Regions from separate parts of the Mesorhizobium sp. M0048 genome, predicted to be linked through region 3. Evidence: predicted binding sites of a transcription regulator. Region 3 holds the regulator's gene; each other region holds the start of a gene.
What was found. The regulator LexA, encoded in region 3, represses DNA repair genes until DNA is damaged. The targets are predictions, from matches to a motif close to TGTTCNNNNTGTGTTCNG.

Region 1 (6,079 bases), on a different contig from region 3:
ATTGTCGGTCACGACATAGGTCATTGGTCGGCTCCGGGACGTCCCATTTTGTTGGGCTTTTTTGGTGAGGTAACGCCTTTGTCCGCTGGTGGCAAGGGCGGCCCCTGCCAGCGGTGCCGCGGTTTCCGGAATGGAATTCCGGAAGGCCGGCAAAGCGGGCGTTCGACCTTGCTCAATCGTCGCCGAGCAGGTGGTCGGTCTGGCGGCGTTCCTTCTTCGTCGGGCGACCGCTGCCGGCCTCGCGCAACGGCGGCACCGCATCCGGAAGCGCCTCGCCCTTGGGCGTGGCGGGCGGCGACATGTCCTCGTAGAGCAGGCGGGCCTCTTCGGCCGGGCCACGCCGTACGCCGGTGCCAAGGACTTTCCAGACGAAGATCCGCCGCTCCAGCGTGATGGTCAAAACGTCGCCCGGCCGGACCGCATCGGAGGCCTGCGCTGCTTTGTCGCGATTGATGCGGACGCGTCCGGCGACGACCAGCCTGGCTGCCAGCGTGCGCGATTTTACCGCGCGCGAGAAGAACAGCCACTTGTCGATGCGCTGGCGGGCATCAGTGACCATTGGACGAGCAGCTTACTTCTTCAGCTGGTCGCGCAACGCGGCGAGCTTGGCGAAGGGCGAGTCCGGGTCGAAGCGGACCGGGCGTTCCTCACGCGGTTTCGACTGGAAGGCGGGCTTTGCGCCTTGGGCGCTGCCTTTACCGTCCTGCCGGCCAGCCTTCCAGTCGGGCCGGTTTTCGCGCCGGTCGGGGCGGTCGCCTTGTGGCTTGCCGGCGCGCTGCTCTCCAGCCTCGCCTTGCGGTTTAGGCTTGAACTTGCTGCGATCGAAGCGCGGTTTGCCGGCGCCGTCACGCGGGTCGTGGCGCCCCTGACGGGCGGCCCGGTCGCCTGGTGTCGGTTGCCCGCCCGCATCTACCGGCGCATCGCTGCGACTGTCCGGCGCAGCTTGACCATTGCGCGCGCGAGCGCCCCGTTGATTGTCCCGGGGGCGGTGGTCATGCTGGCGATGACGCGGGCGCTGGTCGAAACGACCCTGCCGCCACAACAGGATAGGTTTTGGCTCCTCCGCCTCCGGGGCAGCGTCGTCGGCGACTGCTTCCGCCGTCGCTGCAGGTTCGGCCGGCGATGTTTCCGTCGTTTCGAAGATCGGCGGCTCTGCCGGTGCCATAGCCTCAGTTTCCGCCCCAAGTTCCGCCGCCCTTGGCTCGGCCGCTGGTTCTGCAACCGCTTCGGCGGTGGGCAGGATCTCTTGCGTGACTTCTGCCGCAGCTTCAGGGGCTGGAGCTTCCGCGACAGGCTCTGCCGTCGCTTCGGTTACAGCTTCGGCCGCCGCCTCCGCAACGGGAGCCGCATCCGACACGGGTTCCGAAGCCTCCGCCGGCGGCTCTGCCGCGGCAGATGCTTCCGCCATCCTCGCCTGCTCGACTCGCGTTGCGTCTTCAGCCGCCTGCTTTGCAGCGGCCGCTTCGCGCGCGGCATTGTCCTGTGCTTCGAGCCGCGCCTTGACCTCGGCCGCCGGTTTGGCATCAGCGCGATAGCCGAGCCCCTTCAGGATTTCTTCCATGTCGTCGGCGGTCGCGCCGAGGATCGACATCATCGGCGGCGTCACCATGAAGGACTGGCCGTCATAGGCGCCATCGGGGCGAGGCCCGAGGCCCGGCTTCCAGTTGGTCGCCGGCCGGATCAGGTCGGCCAGCCGCTCGAGAATATCGACGCGTACAGCACGCCGGCCAAGATTGCGGTAGCCGGCAAGCTTGTAGAAGGTCTTGTCGAAGGTCGGATCGATGACCACCGAGGTGCGGCCGGAGGCCAGTGCGTGAACGACATCGCCGAAGCCGGGCTTGTCCTTGCCGTCGTTTCTCAGCGCCCACAGGAGCGTGATCAACCCGGCCGGCGCCGGCTTGATCAGCGCCGGCACAAAGACATGGTAGGCGCCGAAGCGCACGCCGAGGCGGCGAAGCGCCGCGCGGCCTTCCTGGTCGAGCGACTTCATCTCGTCGGCGATGTCGCGACGGTTGATGAGGCCGAAATGCTCGACAAGCTGGAAAGCGATGCCGCGGCCGATGCCGGTGATCTGCTCGGCATTCTTGAGGTCGACCAGCGGCTTCAGCAGGGATTCGATCTGGAAATTGACGAAGCGCTCGGCGCGCGCCGCAACCTTGTCGCGGGCCGGACCGGTGAGCTGCTCGTCGGCCAGCAGGACAAGACGCGGCTTCAAAGCGTCTTCGCCGGCGACCAGCGTGCCGATCGGCGCGCCGATCCAGCGCAGCGTGCCATCCGAACCCAGGGCGATGTCGCCATTGGCAGAGGCGCCGAAGCGCTCGGCCCGCGCCTCGAACTCGGCGGCAAGCGCCTTCTGCGCCGCCGCCCGCACCGCCTTGGCGTCCTCGCCGCCGGCGCTCTGGTCGGCGGTAAAGCGGAAACCCTGCAGCTCGCCGACATGATGGCCTTCGACGAGGACGGTTCCGGTTGGGCTGATTTCGGCTTCAGGCATCGTGTTTTCTCTAAGGCGCCGCATGAGGACGGAAGTCCTGCGGTCTACAAAACGTTTCGTCAACCGCTCATGCAGCGCATCCGACAATCTGTCTTCGATTTCGCGCGTCTTTTCCTGCCAGTGTGCCCGATCGGCCAGCCAGCCGGGTCGGTTGGAAACGAAGGTCCATGTGCGGATCTGGGCAATCCTGTGCGACAGCGTGTCGATGTCGCCTTCGGTGGTGTCGGCACGGCGCACCTGCTCGGCCATGTAGTTCTCGTCGACATGGCCATGCCTGGCAAGGTCCATGTAAATGGAGGCGATCAAGTCGGCGTGCTGGGCCGGCGCGATCTTCCTGTAGTCGGGAAGCGCGCAGGCTTCCCACAGCAGCGCCACGCGTCTCGCATCGGTGGTGAGTGCCCGGACGTCCTCGTCGCGCGACAGATGCTCGAGCGCCTGCGCGTCCACGGCCGGCAGCGCGCGCGTCAGGCCCTCGACCGGGGCGTTGGTCTCGATCGAGCGCTTCAGCGCATCGAGGTTGGCTAAATCGAAATGCGCGGTGCGCCACTGCAGCACTTTCACCGGGTCGAAATCATGCGCCACGATCTTCTTGACCAGTTCCTCATCCAGCGGATCGACCTGGCCGGTGACGCCGAAGGTGCCGTCGCGCAGATGCCGGCCGGCGCGGCCGGCAATCTGGCCGAGCTCGGCCGCTGTCAGGTTGCGGTACTGGTAGCCGTCGAATTTACGGTTCTGGGCGAAGGCGACGTGGTCGAGGTCGAGGTTGAGGCCCATGCCGATGGCGTCGGTTGCGACGAGGTAGTCGACGTCACCCGACTGGAACAGCGCCACCTGGGCGTTGCGGGTGCGCGGGCTGAGTGCGCCGAGCACGACGGCGGCACCGCCTTGCTGGCGGCGGATCAGCTCGGCAATGGCATAGACCTCGTCGGCCGAGAAGGCGACGATCGCGGTGCGCCGCGGCAGGCGGGTCAGCTTCTTCGAGCCGGCATAAGCAAGATGCGACAGCCGTGGCCGGGTCACCACCGACACGCCCCGCAGCAGGCGCTGCAGGATGCCGTGCATGGTGGCCGCGCCAAGCAGCAGCGTCTCCTGGCGGCCGCGCAGATGCAGGATGCGATCGGTAAAGATGTGGCCGCGTTCGAGATCGCCGGCGAGCTGGACCTCGTCGATGGCAACGAAGGCGGCGTCGGTCTCGCGCGGCATCGCTTCCACCGTGCAGACCGAGTATTTCGCGCCAGCCGGCTGGATCTTTTCCTCGCCGGTGATGAGCGCAACCTTATGGGCGCCGACCTTCTCGCAGACGCGCGCATAGACCTCGCGGGCAAGCAGCCTGAGCGGCAGGCCGATGACGCCGCTTTCATGCGCCACCATGCGTTCGATGGCGAGATGGGTCTTGCCGGTGTTGGTCGGGCCGAGCACGGCCGTCACGTCCCGGCCGGTCAGGATCAGCGGTTCAGTGTGTTTCGGATGGATGTTCATCGGCCTGGAAATAAGGCTCTCCGCCTCGCATTGTCGGGAGCGCGCCCATATTGGCCGCGTATGACAGGCGACACATAGGGATTTCGGGCGCGAAGCGAAAGCGGAATGTGCCGAGGGCAGGCCGATTGGTCGCTTCAAAGCCAGAAAATCTGTTCCCGATTAACAGTTGGAACGAGTCTGGAACGAATCAGCGACGAATCACTGACTCTCGCCGATTCAGGTTTTGTTCACGGCTACATCTGGGTTTTCTGCCGGCGTACCTCACCACATGCTGAATCACGGGAACTGGCCCGATTCATGCAAGCGGCATCCAGGCGAGCACCATGGTTAACCTTTGCCGGTGAATGGTCGTGGGTGGCCAATCTGCTTCGCACAACATTATGAAATTATTGATGTTTCCTAACGCGCTTTAATCATTTCGAGGGCGTTTTCAGCTCTCGTCGTTAACGTTCCGCTCAAAGCCGGAACGAATCGGCGACGAATCAGAGATAGCCGAAGTTTCTTGGTTTGTTCACCGCAACATGTTGTGTTGTGAACAGCTTCTCCACCGAGAATCCACAGGCTGCGGGACGGATTGTGCACAGGCTGCGCAGCGGCCATTAACCTTTGCGTGCTGGTTCGGCACACGCCGGCGTCATGGCCAATCGGTCGGCGCACTTGCCGCATGAGGCTCAGACTCGGCCTCACGCTGAACGGCTTGTTCAAGGCACGTCCTCTCCGACGGCATAGCGCTGCAATGTAGGGCCGACGGTCTGGATGATTTCGTCGTGAGACAGGGCGACGACCGGTGGTAGGCCCAGCAGGTAACGGCACATCGCCAAACCCAGCAGCTGGCTGGAAATGAGTCCGGCCCGCCGGCCCGCATCGGCGGGATCAGCGACCGCCGCAACCAGTGGCCTCACCTGGTTGGCAAATACATCGCGCAACTTTTCGGCGGCGAATTCGTTCGACGTCGCCGACCGCAGCAGAATTGCCATGCCGGTACCGTTGGCCGGATCTTCCCAGATTTCGAGAAATCGCCTGATCAGTGTCTTGCCGATGGCGGTTCGATCGATCACCCGCAGTGCCGGCAATTTCAGGTCGACGACCGCCGCTCTGGCGAATAGCTCGTCCTTGCTGCGGAAATAGCGGATCACCATGGCCGGATCGATCGAGGCATGGGCGGCGACGTCGCGGATGGAGGCGCCGTCATAGCCGTGCTTGGCGAACAGCAGCCTCGCGGCTTCGAGGATCTGGGCGCGGGTGCGGTCCGACTTGCTGGTTTTCTTCTGCTGATTCTCGCTCATGAAATCCATATGCCAACGGCTGTTGACAAATGCAATGGCTTCGGCTAGAAAGTCAACATGTGTTGATAAATGGAGAGCGAAAATGTTGCCTGATGCAACGGAAGTCCTGATTATCGGCGCCGGCCCGACCGGCTTGGCGCTGTCCATCGTGCTGCACCAGGCCGGGGTCGACCATATTCTGATCGACAGGCTTGGGGAGGGCCTTCAGACCTCGCGGGCCGGCGTCATCCACGCTCAGACGCTGGAAGCGCTGGAGCCTCTGGGCGTCACGCAGCGGCTGAGCGAACTTGCCCTGAAGCTGCAGAATTTCGCCATCCGAGATCGCAGCCGGGCACTGCTCAAGCTCGATTTCGGAAAGCTTCCGTCGAGACATCCCTATCTGATGATGCTGCCTCAGAATCTCACCGAGCAGGTGTTCGCCGAGCGGATTGCCGCCCTGGGCGGCGTGATCCACCGCATGGTCGAGGCCAAAGCGGTGGTTCAGGACACTGACGGTGCGCGCGTGACGGTGGTCGAGAACGGCCGCGAGAAGATCATATCGACACGTTACGTCGTTGGCGGCGACGGCATGCACAGCCTGGTGCGCAACTCGGCCGGCATCGAGTTCGACGGCGCGGCCTATGAGGCGTCGTTCGTTCTCGCCGACGTTCGTCTCGACTGGCCGGTTGGGCCAACCGAAGTATCGCTGTTCTTTGCGCCAGCCGGACTGGTGGTGGTGGCGCCGCTCCCAGACGGATCGTACCGCGTCGTCGCGACAATGGACGATGCACCGGAAAAACCCGCAGTCGCAGACATACAGGTGCTGCTCGACAGCCGCGGACCG
Region 2 (6,079 bases), on a different contig from region 3:
CAATTCCACAACAGCGCGCCGGTGTCGGCATCGTAGGCACGGATGACCCCGGACGGCTCCTGCGTCGAATAATTGTCGTTGACCGCGCCGCCGACGATGATCTTGTTGGCGACGATCAGCGGCGCCGAGGTCGAATAATAATAGCCCGGCTTCGGATATGGCATGTTGGCGAGCAGGTTCAGCGTGCCGCCTTCGGCGAAAGTCGGGCAGACCTGGCCATTCGCCGCATCGAGCGCGATCAGCCGGGCGTCGGATGTCGGCAGGTAGATGCGTGTGGCGCAGGGCTGGCCGGCGGCGACCTTGGCATCGGCATAATAGGCCACGCCGCGGCAGGTCTGGTGCTGGCGGTCCTTGTTGAGCTTGACCTGCGGATCGAAGCGCCATTTCTCCTTACCGCTCGCGGCATCGATGGCGATGGCGAAATTATGCGGCGTGCAGATGTAGAGCGTGTCGGCGATTTTTAGCGGCGTCACCTGATAGGTCGTCTCGCCGATGTCGTCGGGCCCTTTCACGTCGCCGGTGCGATAGGTCCAGGCCGGCTGCAGATTGGCAACGTTTTCGGCGGTGATCTGGTCGAGCGGCGAATAGCGCTGGCCGTATTGCGTGCGACCGTAATAGTGCCATTCGCCAGCCGGCACGTTGCCGCCAAGATCGGCCGTCGGCGTCACCTTGTCGGTGTTGAGTTCACCCGTAATATCCTTTGGATCGGTCGTCATCGAATAACCGGCGACGGCAAGCGATGCCAGTACGGCGAGGATAAGCGGTGCGCGTCCGTCGGGACCGGTAAGCCCGCGCCGCGCCCATGGCGTCAACAGCCATAGCGCGACAAGCACGATGATGCCGCCGCGCGGGCCGAGCTCCCACCAGTCGAAGCCGATCTCCCAAACCGCCCAGGCGAGCGTGCCGAGCACGATCGCCGCGTAGAGCCACAGCGCCGTGGATCTGCGCCTGTAGAGCAGCCAGGCCGCGACAAGGAAAGCTAGACCGACGATGACGTAGTACCAGCTGCCGCCCAGCGTCACGAGCCAGATGCCGCCGCCGCCAATCGCCAGGCCGATGAGGAAAAGGATCAGGGAGGTGATGACCACAGCCAAGACGGTGCTCCTTCGACTGGTGCGCTCCGCGACGCGTCCATGGGCAACCCCGCATTGCGTTCCTGCCCCCACGCAACTTTCTCCGGCCCGCTTCCACTGTCAAGCAAGCTCGGCGTTTTACGGTGCCGGCCCATCGCAAGCCCGGCGTTTTGGTTAGCAGACCCATCCAGATTGTGAGTCCACCGACTGGACAGAGAACAAAACGGAGACACTTCTGGCCTTTCGCTGCCGAATCACTACATTCGGGGGGAGATGTCCGGCTTTTCGGAAGACATGCCCTTTTTTGAGGAACCGAACGCGCGGCCCGTGGCCCCGTCGGGCATTGCCGCGCGCGCCATGGCTGCCCGCAGCAACCAGAACAACGCGCCCGATTATCTCAACGGCCTCAACCCCGAGCAGCGGCTGGCGGTGGAAACCACCGAAGGCCCGGTGCTGGTGCTGGCCGGCGCCGGCACCGGCAAAACGCGCGTCCTGACCACCCGCATCGCCCACATCCTTGCCACCGGCAAGGCTTTCCCCTCGCAGATCCTCGCCGTCACCTTCACCAACAAGGCGGCGCGCGAGATGAAGCAGCGCATCGGCCTGTTGATCGGTGAAGGCAATGTCGAGGGCATGCCGTGGCTCGGCACCTTCCACTCGATTGGAGTGAAGCTGCTGCGCAGACATGCCGAGCTGGCCGGGCTCAAATCCGACTTCACCATTCTCGACACGGATGATGTCGTGCGCCTGATCAAGCAGCTTATCCAGGCCGAAGGGCTGGACGACAAGCGCTGGCCGGCCAAGCAGTTCGCCCAGATGATCGACGGCTGGAAGAACAAGGGCCTTGGCCCCGCCGACATCCCCGAGGGCGATGCCCGTCCCTTCGCCAACGGCAAGGGCCGCGAGCTCTACAAGGCCTATCAGGAGCGGCTGAAAACGCTGAACGCTTGCGACTTCGGCGATCTCCTGTGCCATCCGATCCGCATCTTCCGCGGCAATCCGGACGTGCTGAAGGAATACCACAAGCGCTTCCGCTACATCCTCGTCGACGAATATCAGGACACCAACACCGCCCAGTACATGTGGCTGCGGCTGCTGGCACAGCGGCCGCAATCCTCCCCCCTTGAGGGGGAGGTGCCCGCGAAGCGGGCGGAGGGGGTTGCCGCAGAAGGCACCGCTAGAGCGTCGAGCACTGCCGCCGGTAGGTCAAGCACTGCCGCACGGACCCCACCCGACCGGGCTTCGCCCGGCCACCCTCCCCTCAAGGGGGAGGGAAGCCCGCGCCTGTCCACCGTAAATATCTGCTGCGTCGGCGACGACGACCAGTCGATCTATGGCTGGCGCGGCGCCGAGGTCGACAACATCCTGCGCTTCGACAAGGATTTTCCCGGCGCCACCATCATCCGGCTGGAGCGCAACTATCGCTCGACCGCGCACATCCTCGGCACCGCCTCCCACCTCATCGCCCACAATGAGGGCCGCTTCGGCAAGACGCTGTTCACCGAAAAGATCGCCGAGGACGACGAGAAGGTGCATGTCCACGCCGCCTGGGATTCCGAAGAGGAGGCCCGCGCCGTCGGCGAGACCATCGAGGCTTATCAGCGCCAGAAGCACAATCTCAACGACATGGCGATCCTCGTCCGCGCGTCCTTCCAGATGCGCGAATTCGAGGACCGCTTCGTCACGCTCGGCCTCAACTACCGCGTCATCGGCGGCCCGCGCTTCTACGAGCGCCTCGAAATCCGCGATGCGTTGGCCTTCTTCCGCGTCGTCGCACAAGGCGCCGACGACCTCGCCTTCGAGCGCATCGTCAACGTGCCGAAGCGCGGCCTTGGCGAGGCCACCATCCGCCAGATCCACGACACCGCACGGGCGCTGCGCATCCCGATGCTGGAGGCGGCGGCAAAACTCGCCGAGAGCGACGAGCTGAAGCCGAAGCCACGCGCCGCACTTCGTGAGGTCGCGGCCAATTTCGAGCGCTGGCAGAAGGCGCTGGAAACCACCCCGCACACCGAGCTCGCCGAGACCATTCTTGAGGAGAGCGGCTACACCGATATGTGGAAGAACGACCGCTCGGTCGAAGCACCGGGACGGTTGGAAAACCTGAAGGAACTGATCCGCTCCATGGAGGAGTATGAATCGCTGCGCTCCTTCCTCGAACATGTAGCACTCGTCATGGACGCCGAGCAGAATGCCGAGCTCGACGCGGTCAACATCATGACGCTGCATTCGGCCAAGGGCCTCGAATTCGAAACCGTGTTCCTGCCCGGCTGGGAAGAAGGGCTGTTCCCGCACCAGCGTTCCCTCGACGAGGGCGGCCGCTCAGGGCTGGAGGAGGAACGCCGCCTCGCCTATGTCGGGCTGACCCGCGCCAAGAAGAACCTGCACATCTGGTTCGTCTCCAACCGCCGCATCCACGGCCTCTGGCAATCGACCATCTCGTCACGCTTCATCGACGAGCTGCCGGAAGCCCATGTCGAAGTTTCCGAGAGCGGCAACTCCTACGGCGGCTACGGCAATGCCTATGGCGGCGGCTCGTTCGCCTCCGGTCGTGGAGGCCAAAGTGCAGGCAGGCAGAACCCTTATGGGGCATCGCGCTTCGACAACATTGGCGGCAATAACGGCGCTGAAAAATCCGGCGCTTTCTCCAGCACCTATGCGACACCGGGCTGGCAGCGCGCCCAAGCCAACCGCACCGAGGCGACCGACCGCAATTGGGGCACGCGCTCCGGTCACCAGGTCGAGCGCATCGGCTATGGCGAAACCGACTCCGGCTACGGCGCCGGTCGCACCTCGGTCAAGGGGCGCACCATCGACGGCGAGCTGGTCGCCAAATCCGTCGCCCACACGCCGTCCCCCTTCAGCGTCGGCGACCGCGTCTTCCACCAGAAATTCGGCAACGGCAACATCTCGGCCATCGAAGGCAACAAGCTGACCATCGACTTCGACAAAGCCGGCCAGAAACGCGTGCTGGACGGGTTTGTGACGGGGGTGTGAGGCCGCCGGGCGCTAGCGATACCGCGCCTGGTTCCACTTGTGGCCGAGCAGCGACAGGATGATGATCAGGCCGTTGAAGAACTGGACATAGAAGCCGCTCAGGCCTGCCGCCACCACGCCGGTCTGGATGAACGAGACGGTGACCGCGCCGATCGCGCCGCCGACAACAGTGCCGATGCCGCCCCAGGTCGGGGTGCCGCCAACGAACACCGATGCCAGCACCGGCAGCAGGTATCCGTCCCCCGCCGTCGGCCACCAGGTGAAGTTGATCATCACCGAGAAGGTGCCGGCGATCGCAGCCCCGATGCCGACGAAGACGAACACTTTTACCCGCACGCGCTTGACGTCGATACCCATCTGCTGGGCGCTGTCGGGATTGTCGCCGACCACCTTGACCTGCGCGCCGAAGCGATGGCGGTTGTAAAGCAGAGCCGACAGCACGACGAAGCCGATGGCCCAGAAGATCTGCACCGGAATGCCGTAAAGCTGGCTGGAGAAGATCTTGTAGGCCCAGCTGTCGGCAAGGCCGGTCAGCGCCGTCGACCTGCCCTCGTTGATGATCTGGATCAGGCCGCGCAGCAGGAAATTCATGCCGAGCGTGGCGATCAGCGACGACAGCCCGCCATAGACGACCAGCGAGCCGACCAGGAAGCCGAGCAGCATGCCGGTGACGATTGCGGCGGCGATGCCGAGGAACGGGTCGTAGCCGGCCTGCACGACCAGCGCGAAGACCCATGAGGCAAAGCCCATTGTCGCCGGAAACGACAGGTCGATCTCGCCGCAAGTGACGACGAAGACCAGCGGCACCACCACGAACAACGCCACCGGCAGCGTGGTCAGCACGGAACTGTAGAGATTCCAGGTGGTGAACACGATCGGGTTGGCGATCATGAACACCGCCATCATGACGATGAACACGGCAAGCGTGCCGAGCGCGGCGCGGTTGTCGAGGATGAACCCGCGCAGCCAATTGTCGGACGGGTGTCTCCACTCTTTCCCGGCGGCCTCATTATGCGTGCCGCCGAGGGGGCTCTGCAGATCGGGTTCCATGGTCTTGCTCATCGTGCCGCCCTCCCTGCATCGCCCGCGTCGTGCAACCCCGGCAATCCGCTGGGGTGGGCGACGTCTTCCATGAAATTGATCAGATCCTCGGCCGATTTGACCTCGCTGCGGTCGGCGGTGAGCGCGACCTTGCCGCGGTCCAGCACCACGAAGCGATCGGCGATATCGAAGACGTGGTGGATGTTGTGGCCGATGAACAGGATCGAGCGACCGCTCGCCCGCACCTGGCGCACGAAGTGGAAGACCTTGGCGGTCTCGGTCAGCGATAGCGCGGTCGTCGGTTCGTCGAGGACTATCAGCTCCGCCTTCTTATAGATGGCCCGCGCGATCGCCACGCCCTGCCGTTCGCCGCCCGAGAGCTGGCCGACGATCGACTGTGGCGTGAACACTTTCGAGGTGAAGCCGATCTCGCGCATCAGCCGGCTCGCCTCCGCGATCTCCTTGTTGACCTTCAGCCAGCCAAGCCAGCCGGTGAGTTCGCGGCCCATGAAGATATTGCGTACGATCGTCTGCTGCACGGCGAGCGCCCGGTCCTGGAACACCGTTTCGATACCGGCGTCGCGCGAGCGCGCAGGGCTCCATCCGGTCACCGGCTTGCCGCGGACGAGAATCTCGCCGCTGGTCGGTTTGACCACGCCGGACAGGATCTTGATCAGCGTCGACTTGCCGGCGCCATTGTCGCCGATCAGGCCGACCACCTCGCCGCGATCGACGCTGAGATTGACCCCGCCCAGCGCATAGACCTGGCCGTAGGACTTGGTGATGTCGCGCAGTTCGATGATGCGTTCGGCCATGGCGATCCTCGCTTGATTGTCGCGTGCCGGCCTTTTCGCCGGCGGTCCCGCCGGCCGGGCTCGATCCCGGCCGACGGCTTGGGAGGTCAGCGCAGCGCCTGCTTGGCGAGCTCGGCGACGATCTCGTAATTCTGCGGCGTGACGAAGCCGGCG
Region 3 (6,079 bases):
GCATCCAGGACTCCTCGATGCTGAAAATGCTGGCCGATGCCAACGGGCTGATCGTTCGCGCGCCGTTCGCGCCTGCCGCGGCGGCGGGCTCCCCCTGCGACGTGCTGATGCTACGCTGAACCTGCCTCACTCCGAGATCAAGGTCCGGGTCAGCGGATGGTCTGGATCGGCCAAACCGTCGATGATGTTGAAATGATGCCGGTCAGGCTCGACGACCGAGCTGGTCGCGGTACCCAGGCCGATCCAGATGTTGGCCAGCAACGCGCTCTGACGCAGGAATTCGGCGCGCTCGCCGCCGCCGGCCCAGCAGGTCAGGCGGGCCTTGTCCATCGGGCGCAGCAGCACCGGGCTTTCGGCCTGCGCCTCGGCCTCATCGATCGCGATCGTCTTGTTCATGCCGGTGCGCATGATCGGGCGCAAATCATGCACCCCCGAGATCGACACCACGTGACGAACGCGCCGGACGACTTCGGGCGCCAGCGGCGTCGTCGCCGTAACCATCCGGCTAACAAGATGGCCGCCGGCCGAGTGCCCGGTCAGCATCAGCGGCCCTGGGACCATCGCCGCCGCCTTGCCGATCGCCGCGCCGACTTCCTTGACGATTCCGCCAATGCGTATCTGCGGACAGAGCGTGTAGGACGGCATCGCCACCGCATAGCCGCGATCAACAGGGCCAGCGGCAAGATGCGACCAGAAATTCTTGTCGAATTCCATCCAGTAGCCGCCATGAACGAACACCACGAGTCCCTTGGGCTTGATGGCCGGCAGGAAAAGATCGAGCCGGTTGCGTGGGTTGTCGCCATAGGCCATGTCGAGCCGCGCCCTGCCCTCGGTCGAAAGCACGTCGCGGAAAACCCGCGCGGGCTCGATCCAGGCCGCCGGCCAGCGATCGCTGCCGGCTATGTTGGCGCCGTTGGCATAGGCGTTGTCCCAATCGGCAATGTGACGTTCGAACACCCTGCGCCCTCCCTGGCAATATGGCCTTGCAACCTAGCCGTGAGCATCGCGCGGCACGTCGTCGCCAGCCTCACGATTCCAGCTCTCGCATCAATCTCAAGTGACAGCTGCTTTGATGGCGAAGCGCGCATCCTTCCACGCACCGGTGCGCAGGATATCCTCAAGCACTTTGACGGCCTGCCAGACATCGGCATAGCCGACATAGAGCGGGGTGAAGCCGAAGCGCATGGTCGATGGCGCGCGAAAATCGCCGATCACGCCACGTTCGATCAGCGCGCGCATGACCTGGTAGCCATGCTCATGCATGAATGAAATCTGGCTGCCGCGTTTTTCCCCATCGCGCGTGCTTTCGAGCGTGAGCCCGTAAGTGCCGCACTTTGCCTCGACAAGCTCGATGAACAGATCCGCCAGCGCGATGCTCTTCTTGCGCACCGCCGTCATGTCGACATCGTTCCAGATGTCGAGCGCGCCCTTCAGCGTGCGCATCGACAGGACCGGCTGGGTGCCGCACAGAAACCGGCGGATGCCGGTGCCGGCCGCATAGCCTGGCTCGAAGGCGAAGGGCCGTGCATGGCCCCACCAGCCGGTGAGCGGCTGCTGGATGTCGGAAAGATGCCGCTCAGCCACATAGATGAAGGCAGGCGCGCCCGGGCCGCCATTCAGATATTTGTAGGTGCAGCCAACGGCAAAATCGGCGTTTGCCTTGTCGAGCTCGACTGGCATCGCGCCGGCGGTGTGGCAGAGATCCCAGACGATCATCGCCCCGGCTTCCTGAGCCCTGCGCGTCAGCGTCGGCATGTCGCGCAGTTCGCCCGACTTGTAGTTGACGTGGTTGACCAGCACCACCGCGGTGCGTTCGTCGATCAGCTCTTCGATGGTCGGCGCGTCGACCCCCGAGAGGCGCAGCAGCGCATCTTTTCGCGTCGAAACCACACCCTCAGCCATGTAGAGGTCTGTCGGAAAACTATCGCCCTCGGCGACGATGACCTGCCGCTCCGGTCGCATGGCCATGGCGGCGTGCAGCAGCTTGTAGATGTTGACCGACGTCGTATCGCAGACCACCGTCTGGCCGACCGCGGCACCGATCAGGCGCCCTAGCTGGTCGCCAAGTTCAAGCGGCATGTTGAACCAGCCGGCCGTGTTCCATGCGCGGATGAGATCATGCGACCATTCTTCGGTCGCGGCCTTGTACAATTCATCGAAAGCGGCACGTGAAGCAGCTCCTAGCGAATTGCCGTCGAGATAGATCACTCCTTGCGGCAAGACAAAGCGGTCGCGCATCGCGCCCAGCGGATCCGCGGCATCCATCGCCTTTACGGCCACGAGATCGGGAATTCCCGTCATGATTTGCCTGCTCCCTCAAAAAATCCAACGCAACGCCGGACACGCATCAACTGTTCTTCCATTACCGGGTAGCGCGTAGCAAGGCTCCACCGGCGAGAAGCAGCCTGACCAGGCGGTGGAAACCTGGAGTTAGCCCGAGGTTGGCGTTTTGAGTTCGTTTCGTTCACGGTGCATTGACCAAACCGCACAGTCGATACGGGTTCAATTCCGTGCCCTTTGCCGACCGACGGCCGATGCCAGTGCCGCCTTCAAGGAGGCCAGAACGGCGCAAACGAAAGCAGAATCAAGGGGATGAGGCTCGCGGCGGTGAAAATACGGTACGCCGGTAGGGGACGTCGTTTGTTTCCCGAGCCTTAACGCATTCATTAAACTTTAAACAGTTGCGGAACACAACTGGAACAGATAGTGTCTGTTCTGGGTTTGTTTTCTGATTCTGTTGGGGGTCGCTATGCTGACACGCAAACAACACGAACTGCTTATGTTCATCCACGAAAGGTTGAAGGAAAGCGGTATCCCACCTTCCTTCGACGAGATGAAGGAAGCGCTCGACCTGGCTTCCAAATCCGGAATCCACCGACTGATTACGGCGCTGGAGGAGCGCGGCTTCATTCGCCGTTTGCCCAACCGGGCCCGTGCGCTGGAGGTACTACGCCTGCCTGACTCGATCGCCCCCGGCCTCAATGCGGCACGCAAGTTCTCGCCGAGTGTCATCCAGGGCAGTCTTGGGCAAGGTGCCCCTCGGCAGGGCAAGCCCACATCGTCGCGCGTCCCTGCAGCCGGCAATGACGACGATGTCGTCGCCGCCGTTTCGATCCCGGTAATGGGCCGCATCGCCGCTGGTGTGCCGATCGATGCTATCCAGCACCAGACGCATTCGATTTCGGTGCCGCCGGATATGATCATGGGCGGCGAGCATTATGCGCTCGAGGTCAAAGGCGATTCGATGATCGAGGCTGGCATTTTCGACGGCGACACGGTGATCATCCGCAACGCCGATACGGCGAGCCCCGGTGAGATCGTGGTGGCCTTGGTCGACGAGGAGGAAGCGACGCTGAAGCGGTTCCGCCGCAAGGGCGCCTCGATCGCCCTGGAGGCCGCCAATCCGGCCTACGAGACGCGCATCTTTGGACCAGACAGGGTCAAGGTGCAGGGCAAGCTCGTTGGGCTGATCCGCCGCTACTGAGTTGCGCCCTTGGTGCCGGCTTTTGGATTGTCGGCTCTGCGGTATGGCGGCAGGCCGCGCGCCGCGCGTGAAAATTTCCGCTGCACGTGCCAGGGCCGGTATGATTTTTCGACGGCGAAGCGGATTTCGGCGCGTGTTGCCGCTTGTGGATCGAAATAGACGGCCGCACTTCCCGCGCGCGCCAGTTGCCGTTTGGTGACGACGAGGACCAGCCGGTCGTAGTAGCAGGGATTATGGGCGGTGGCGTCGTCGATGACGATCAAGCTGGCGAAGGCGCAGGCTGGCCGTGCGGTATCGCGGTCCTTGGCTTGCGCAATGATCGCGCCGGATGGATGCCTGGCGAGGCAGAGACCGTCCGTGCAAATGAACGGCATGCCCGGCGGTAGGTCGGCCGGATCGGCAATGTCGAATTGCGGATCGTTCTTTCCAGGTGTTTCCGGCGCGACGATAGCCTCTGATGTGAGCGCGCGTTTCCAGTTGTCGATCGTGAACTCATTCGGGCGTGCCCGGTTGACGGCGAGCTCACCGCTGCCGATCGGCAGCGCGACCAGCCGTGCGTCCTCCGAGATCAATACGTCGGGTACGCGCGTCTGCGTTGTCGTTAGCAAGCCGGCGAGCGCAAAAGGAATTGCCGCGAGCCGCAACCAGGTCGTCGCCATGCTGGCAACGACGAGGGCGATCGTCACCAGAAGGACAGATCTCAGCGAAATCAGACCCACCGCATCGATCGGCGAGCGCTCGGAGATCCAACCGGACAGGGCGATCATCGCCGTCAGCCCTTTGCCCATCACGTAAAGGAAAGGCCCATCCGCGCCGAACGGCATCGCCAGCGCGCTGAGCACGGCGAAGGGCATGACGACCAGTGAGACGATAGGCATGATGGCCAGATTGGCGAACAGGCTGAGCGGCGCTACGCGCTGGAAATGCCATATGGCGAAAAGCGCCGTGGCGCTCCCTGCAATGATCGAGGTCATCGCCAGGCCGCCCATGCCCAGCAGGACCTTTCGCGTGGCCAAGCGTAGCGGCGATCGCCGGGGCGGCGGCGTGGTGGCCCTGCCGGTGCGGTAATCGGACCAGCCGGCATAGGCGCCGACAAGGGCCGCCGTCGCGGCGAAGGACATCTGGAAGCTCGGACCGACCACCTCGTGCGGCGACACCAGAATGACCGCGATGGCCGAGATCGCCAGATTGCGCATGGTGAGCGCGGCCCGGTCGAACAGCACGGCGATGAGCATCACCGCCAGCATGATGAAGCTGCGTTCGGCCGCCACCACAACGCCGGAAAAGACGAGGTACGCCGCGATCGAAAAAAGCGCGGCGGCTGCGGCATATTTCTTGACCGGCCGTCGCGATGAGAAGTCGGGAAACAGCGCAAAGGCGCCGCGCAGCAGCGCCATGATGGTGCCGGCGACCAACGCCATATGCAGCCCCGAGATGGAGATGATGTGGTAGATGCCTGTACGCCGCATCGCTTCGTTGATCTCCTCGGGAATGCCGGCGCGCACGCCAACGATCAGCGCAGCAGCAATCTCGCCCTCGGCGCCGCCGATGCGGCTGCGGATATGGTCGGCGATGGATTCGCGCGCGTCTTCGATCGCGGAAGAAAGCCGCGCGGCAAGCGGCATGCTGCCCGAAGCCACGACCTTCGGATTGCCGAGAAAGAAGCCGCTGCCGCCGATACCGGCGAAATAGCTGTCGAAGGAGAAATCATAGCTGTCGGGCCGCACCGGGCCGGTCGGCGGCAGCAACCGCACATAGCCGGCGATCTCGGAACCAGCGGCCAGCTCAGCCGGTATCTTCATCGCCGAAATGCGGACCCGTTCCGGCATGTAGCGCAGCGTCGGCCTGGCGGTTGAGATCACATCGATCGTCAGCCTGATGCGGCCGCTAGCCATGGGTTCGTACGATACGACGCGACCCGTCAGCCGCGTCGAGATTTCAGAACCGAGCACATGCGTCCCGACACGCCAGGTCTCGAACTTGGCGGCAAGCACGCCAAGCGCGCAGAGCAGCGCCACCATGAAACACAGGCGCGTCCTGGGCCATGAACGCGAGACGACCGTACAAAGGGCCGCGAGGAGCACGATTGCGATCGGCTGCGGAAAGGCTGGCTCCACCGACAGCGCGAAATATACGACCACCCCGCATGCGAGGAACACCGGCACCAGCAGGAAGGCGACGCCACGGTCGAGTTCCAGGCCGGCTGCCGAGGTTACGCTGTTGCGGATACAGGACGGTGACGGGAGGCGGAAACGACGGCGTAGGCGCACGATGGGCTCGCCCGCGGGCACGAGAACCGTTGCTGGGTCGCTGGCCGGCAGCGACGGAGCATCGAAGCGCGGAGCGGGCAGCAATGCCGATACCGGCAGGGCAGGCGGGGGAGCGGCAAACAGCAAGCGTTCGCTGACGCCGCTACCAGCGTCCTCGCCCTCGCCCGCACCACGGCCTCGCACAGCCATCGGGTCTGCCCCTTGCGCCCTCGACCTCCTATGCTACATGAACGCGCAACGCGCGAAAGTCCGCAAACCCACTTCCTTGGCCCGCCTGAGAGTTCCATGCCCGATAAGGTCGTCACCCGTTTTGCCCCCTCGCCCA
Region 4 (6,079 bases), on a different contig from region 3:
GAACAGCCAGAAGGCGAGACGTGGCAGCTGGACGAGGTCGAGCAGTGCCATCAGGTCGATCAGCGAGAACCAATATTCAATGACCGGATTGGCGGCGCCGAACAGCGCGAGGAACACTGCGCCGAGGCCCAGCGGCATGACCCAGACGGCGATCGCCGCAAGGCGCACGCGCCGCCGGCCAAGCCGCCGCGCCGCCGTGCGCCAGCGGAAGAAATCAAGGACGAGCCGAAATGGCGTTGCAAGCAGGAACAGCGAGAGTTGGCCGGCAATACGGGCAAGGCCGCGCCGCAACCGTCCGGCCAGTGAAAGCGCGAAGATGGCCAGCCCCGCCAGCGCGATCGAGACGGACAGTGCGCTGACATTTTCCACAAGCGGCAGCAGCGCCATGAGCAGCGCAACCGGCTTGAACCAGAATTTGCCATCGTTGAAGGAGCCGAGAGGATGGAGAGCCATGCTCGCCGCGGCAATCGCAACGCCGAACAGGAAAAGCGTGATGCCCGCCGGTTGGCCATAGAAGAAAAAATCGGCCAGCGCGACGAGCAGGACGGCAACGCCGAAGCGGTTGCAATAGCTCGGCGCCGCCGGGAGGAATACTATCATGATCGGGCTTTCTCGGCGGCTTTGATGCGGCCGGTGGGCGGGGATTTCCGGACGAAAGGGAGGAGGTTTACCGAAGTCCGGGGCGGATCGACGAGCCACCAGCTTTCGCGGCGAAGCCGGTACGGCAGGGACCAACGGGAGTTCGTTTGCTCTTGCATGCCGCCCTTGTCGCATCCGGTCGGGTGGCAAGCGGGGCGGAGACGAGGAGATTTTCCGAAGTTGCGTGCAGTTTTTATGCACGGCTTGCCTCGGCCGGCTGCAGACGGCATAGATCGGAGATGACCACCGAAAGCTACCGCCCGCGCCGCTCGGTGCTTTACGTCCCGGCTTCGAACGACAAGGCGCTGGCCAAGATCCAATCGCTGGCCTGCGATACCGTCGTCATCGATCTCGAGGACGCCGTCGCCCCGGCCGACAAGCCTTCCGCGCGCGAAAAGCTGGTGGCGATTTTCGCCGGCCATTCCAACCGGCGCTGCGAGATGGTCGTGCGCATCAACGCGCTGTCGAGCGAGTGGGGCGGCGCCGACCTGCTGGCCGCGGCAAAATGCTCGCCCGACGCCATCCTGCTGCCCAAGGTCGACACGCCGCGCGACATTCTCGAGGCCGGCGACGTGCTCGACGACAATTTTATCGCCGACGAAGTCAAGCTATGGGCGATGATCGAGACGCCCAGGGCGCTGCTCAATATCGGGCCGATCGCTGAGCTCGGCCGCGACCCGGCCTCTCGACTGGTTTGTTTCGTTGCCGGAACGAACGACCTGGTCAAGGACACCGGCATTCTCGCCACGCCCGATCGGCGCTATCTCGTTCCATGGCTGATGCAGATGGTGCTCGCCGCGCGCGCCGGCGGCCTCGACCTGCTCGATGGTGTCTTCAATGATTTTCGCGATATGGACGGGTTTGCGCGCGAGTGCACGGAAGCGGCCGCCATGGGTTTTGACGGCAAGTCGCTGATCCATCCGGCTCAGATCGAAGCCGCGAACCGCGCCTTTGCACCGTCGCCCGAAGCAATAGCCGAAGCGCGCGCGGTCAAGGATGCCTTCGCGCTCGCCCAAAATACCGGTAGGGCGGTAGTTGCGCTGAACGGCAAGATGGTCGAGCGGCTGCATCTGGCGCAGGCCGAAAAACTGCTGGCGAAGGCCGCCGCTGTTCGCGCATGACTAACGCAACTGACGACAGGATTGAAGAATGAAACTCTACCGTTTTCTGTCCGGTCCGGACGATTCCAGCTTCTGCCACAAGGTGACGGCGGCGTTGAACAAGGGCTGGCACCTGTTCGGCTCGCCGACCTATGCCTATGACCAGGAAGCCAAGACCATGCGCTGCGGCCAGGCCGTGGTGAAGGACATCGAGGGCCAGGAATACGGCCCCGACACCAAGCTCAGCGATTGGTAGGGAGGTTCGCTGAAGCGCTCGTCCTTCGTCATCCTAGGGCGTAGCAGTCGCGAAGCGACGTCGCGGAGTACCCTAGGATCCATGCCGTTACCTCTGCCGAAGGGCACGGCGGATCAGGATTAGTCTAGTGTGATCTACCACCGATCGGGATAGCCCCGTTACCCAGAACGGGATGATGAGCGTTCGGTTCTGCACCGCCGGCGCACTGCATCACTATCACGGCATGGATCCTGGGGTCTGCGCCGCGTCGCTTCGCTCCTTGCTCCGCCCCAGGATGACGAGGAGCGGGGTCGCTCACTCCGCTGCCTCTTCGATCTTCTCCATATCGTCGTCCGACAGGCCGAAATGGTGGCCGATCTCGTGGATCAGCACATGGGTGACGATGTCGCCCAGCGTTTCCTCGTTCTCGGCCCAGTAGTCGAGGATGGCGCGACGATAGAGGGTGATGCGGTTCGGCCCCTCGCCGGTCTGCGGATTCCAGCGCTCGGCGATGCCGCGCCCCTCGAACAGGCCGAGCAGGTCGAAGGGCGTTTCCAGCGAAAGGTCGTCCATGATCTCGTCGGTCGGGAATTCGGCGATCTGAATGACGATCTCGCCGGTCAACTTGCGAAAGTCCTCCGGCAGATGGGCATAGGCCTCCAGCGCCAGGAGCTCGATTTCCTCCATCGTTGGCGAAAGCTGGTCGTGCCAGATGCGTGTTTGGTAGATGCGAGCCATGCTTTGTCCTTTGATCCCGGCATATAGGCTTTCAGGCCGAACTCGGCAAATGGTCGGGCTGCCGCCTTTGCCCCAGGATCATAAGCAGGAATAAATTCAGCGTGTCGTAATTCGCGTACGCACTGAGGAGGTGGTACCGTGCTGAACAAATTTCGAGCCGATGAGTCGACGGAAATGGTGGAAGGCGCGTCCTAGAGTTCCGCGACACCTTTCTTGCCCCTCGGGAAGGTTTGGTGGTCGTGATTGAGGTCTACCTAGACGAATCTGGCACTGACCATGACTCGCAAATTCTTTCCGTATCCGCCGTTTGGGCTTCAAAAGAAGACTGGCAGATCTGGACCCTCGAGTGGATCGTGGCGAAGGCGCCGATAAAAATTCACCACTCGGTCGATTGCCATAACAGGCATGGGGAGTACGAAGGGTGGACCCGTGAAGAGCGAGATAGACACGTCAAGCGCATCCTGCCGGTAGTCAAAAACCACTACATTCGGGGCATTATCGCCGCCGTCGACAGGCGGAAACTGAGCGAGGTCTTGGCTCACAAACATAGCTTAGCCATCAAGCCGGAAGACATGGTACGCGGCTGGTACTACATCTGCCTGCAATGGGCCCTTCGCAGCACGTGGGAGAAACTCGCATCGGAAGGCCACGATAACATCGCATTCGTCCATGAAGCCAACCAGTACAGCGCGGCGGCGACTGAGGCGTTCCAGCAAGTCCAGCGGCATTTTCCGGGAAAATCGGCGACTTTCAATTTCGGCTCAAAAACTAGGCACCCACCGCTTCAATGCGCAGACGTATTGGCATATGAGGGGAACCATCAAATGAGGAATTTTCGCGGTCCCCTACGAAAAACCCTCCAAGCTATCGACCCTAGCTTCAGCCGCTTTAGCTTTCGCAAATATGACGATGAAGAAGTCGATCAAATCGCCGACTTTACCGCCCAATATTTGAGACGCGTCGCTTCAGAATTGGCTTCAGGCTAGAGTCAAAAGCCGCCCCCTTTTTATCAACCCCAGGCTCCCGAGCGGTTTCCTTGAAAAGCTCGGATTGCTCTTTCTGGGAATAAATTCCCCATGACTCCGCTTGACTCTTCGGGCGGCCTCTGGAATCTATAGGAACATAACGGGAACAATTGTGAGTGGAAGCTGACCGTCATGGCGACAAGCGCCGTGGCGCGGGAGACTGTTTTTGCCCTGCGCCGCCAGATCGCGAAGATCGAAGGGACCTTGCCCGAGCGCCTGGAGGCGCCGGCCAGTTCGTCGTTTGACGCGGATGTCCCTCGTCAGAGTCTGACACCCTCTCGGCATCCGACACCCGCTCGGAATCTGACCATTGTCCGGCGCGGCCTCGCCGTGGCGCCGCCCGATGCGTTTTTGCGCACCGGCGCCGAGCGCCTCGATGCTGCGCTGAGCGGCGGCCTGCCGAAGGCGGCGGTGAGCGAGTTTCATGGCGCCGCGACCCGCGATGCCGGGGTCGTTGCCGGTTTTGCCTTGTCGCTCGTCAGCCTGATCCTAAGCCAGGGGCCGCGATTGCCGGTGCTGTGGATCGGCACATCAGAGGTTTTCCGCGAGGCCGGCTTTCCCTATGCCAGGGGGCTTCACGCCTTCTTCGGCATCGAGCCGGAGCAATTGCTGTTTTCCGAGGCGCCAAGGCTGCTCGATGCGCTGTGGATCGCCGAGGAGGCTGCCCGGATGACGGCGCTGGCCGCCGTCATCCTCGAAATCCGCGGCAGCCCGCAGCGGCTTGACCTCACCGCGACGCGGCGGCTGCACGCCCGCGCGCAGAGTGCGGGCCGGCCGCTGTTCCTGCTGCGCCAGGCCGGCGAGCCCGAACCGACGGCAGCGCCCGTCCGCCTCATCCTGTCGGCGGCACCGGCGGCAACGCGTAAGACGCTTGCCGGGCCGCTCGCCGGCTCGATCGGCCGGCCCGCCTTCACCGTCGCCATCGGCAAGAGCCGCACGGCCTTGCCCGGAAAATTCACACTGGAGTGGAACCCCGATGAACGCATATTCGAAGAAAGACGGGGCGAGCAAGGAAGGTCTCAGGAATGGGCCCCAGAACGGCCAAAGAATCCTATCCCTGTGGTTTCCGCATCTCGCCGCCGAGAGAATCCTGCGGCAGCGTCTGGGGCGGTCCTGGCGTTCCCGGCCGTCGGATCACCTGCCGCTGGTGATCAGTCACCGCGACCGGAACGCCCAGCGCATCGCCGCCCTCGACGAGCGGGCCGAGGCGCTTAATCTGAAGCGCGGCATGGGCATAGCCGACGCACGCGCCATGCATCCCTCGATCGACATCGTGGAGGCCGATCCGGAGGCCGACCGGCGCCTGCTCGAAGGCCTCGCCGACTGGTGCGACCGCTATACCCCGCTGGTGGCGCTTGACGGGACCGACGGCCTCTATCTCGACGTCACCGGCTGCACCCATCTTTTCGGCGGCGAACGCTCGATGCTGGACGATATCCTGTCGCGTTTTTTCCATCAGGGCTTCGATGTCCGCGCCGGGCTTGCCGCCACGCCTGGGGCTGCCTGGGCGGCGGCGCGGTTTGCTGGCGACCGCATCGTGCCCGATGGTAAGGAGGAAGCGCTTCTCGCGCCCTTGCCGCTGGCGGCGCTGCGCATCGACCCGGAGGTACGCGCCAGCCTCGAAAGCGTCGGCCTGCGCACGGCGGGCGCCGTCATGGCGGCACCGCGCGCGCCGCTGGCCCGCCGCTTCGGCGCATCGCTGCTCTTGCGTCTCGACCAGGCGCTTGGCCGCCTCGAGGAGGCCGTGTCGCCGCGCCTGCCGGTCGCACCGCTTTCGGTCGAGCGTCACCTTGCCGAGCCGATCATGCTGACCGAGGACATCGAGCGGCTGACCGGCATGCTGGCGACCACCTTGAAGAGCGACCTCGAGCGTCGCGGCGAGGGCGCAAGGCGGCTGGCGCTGCTGCTTTTCCGCGTCGATGGCGGCGTCAGCCGCATCGCCGTCGGCACCTCGCGGCCTCTGCGCGAGCCGCGGCTGATCCAGAAATTGTTCCACGAAAGGCTTGCCGCGCTCGAACAGGATATCGACGCCGGCTATGGCTTCGATCTCGTGCGCCTTTCGGTGCTGACCGCCGCCGCCTTCGACATGCAGCAGGCCGACCTTGCCGGCGAGACGAGCGACGACGGTGCCGATATCGCGCTTTTTGCCGACCGCATCCGCGCCCGGCTCGGCGAAGGTGCGGTCTTGAAACCGGTCGCCGTCGAGAGCCATCTGCCGGAGCGCGCCGTCGCCACCCTTCCCTTCGCGGAAGTGCCGCAGAGAACCTCGCCGCCGAAGCAGCCGGACAAGGCGAAGGACGCTCCCACGACCGTCTTCCAGCCGGAACGGCCGATCCGGCTTT

Region 1: the regulator LexA is predicted to act here: its motif matches at 4,138-4,155, upstream of NKJ84_RS00880 (helicase-related protein).
Region 2: the regulator LexA is predicted to act here: its motif matches at 1,288-1,305, upstream of NKJ84_RS05260 (ATP-dependent helicase).
Region 4: the regulator LexA is predicted to act here: its motif matches at 3,829-3,846, upstream of NKJ84_RS16790 (ImuA family protein).

The regions. Positions count from the first base shown of each region.
Region 1 covers NZ_JAMYUV010000001.1:174,657-180,735, forward strand. Annotated here, with positions in the region: gene fdxA (ferredoxin FdxA) at 1-24, opposite strand, end outside; gene NKJ84_RS00875 (RNA-binding S4 domain-containing protein) at 173-559, opposite strand; gene NKJ84_RS00880 (helicase-related protein) at 572-3,970, opposite strand; gene NKJ84_RS00885 (TetR/AcrR family transcriptional regulator) at 4,672-5,403, opposite strand; gene NKJ84_RS00890 (FAD-dependent oxidoreductase) at 5,339-6,079, shown strand, end outside.
Region 2 covers NZ_JAMYUV010000003.1:230,494-236,572, reverse strand. Annotated here, with positions in the region: gene NKJ84_RS05265 (glucose/quinate/shikimate family membrane-bound PQQ-dependent dehydrogenase) at 1-1,094, opposite strand, end outside; gene NKJ84_RS05260 (ATP-dependent helicase) at 1,347-4,070, shown strand; gene NKJ84_RS05255 (ABC transporter permease) at 4,083-5,132, opposite strand; gene NKJ84_RS05250 (ATP-binding cassette domain-containing protein) at 5,129-5,926, opposite strand; gene NKJ84_RS05245 (substrate-binding domain-containing protein) at 6,013-6,079, opposite strand, start outside.
Region 3 covers NZ_JAMYUV010000016.1:87,340-93,418, forward strand. Annotated here, with positions in the region: gene NKJ84_RS16365 (molybdopterin molybdotransferase MoeA) at 1-119, shown strand, start outside; gene NKJ84_RS16370 (hormone-sensitive lipase) at 127-957, opposite strand; gene kynU (kynureninase) at 1,054-2,301, opposite strand; gene lexA (transcriptional repressor LexA) at 2,750-3,484, shown strand; gene NKJ84_RS16385 (ComEC/Rec2 family competence protein) at 3,478-5,943, opposite strand; gene gltX (glutamate--tRNA ligase) at 6,040-6,079, shown strand, end outside.
Region 4 covers NZ_JAMYUV010000017.1:65,782-71,860, forward strand. Annotated here, with positions in the region: gene NKJ84_RS16765 (DUF4153 domain-containing protein) at 1-600, opposite strand, end outside; gene NKJ84_RS16770 (HpcH/HpaI aldolase/citrate lyase family protein) at 879-1,760, shown strand; gene NKJ84_RS16775 (DUF1737 domain-containing protein) at 1,789-1,995, shown strand; gene NKJ84_RS16780 (metallopeptidase family protein) at 2,290-2,712, opposite strand; gene NKJ84_RS16785 (DUF3800 domain-containing protein) at 2,946-3,698, shown strand; gene NKJ84_RS16790 (ImuA family protein) at 3,870-4,952, shown strand; gene NKJ84_RS16795 (DUF6504 family protein) at 4,885-6,079, shown strand, end outside.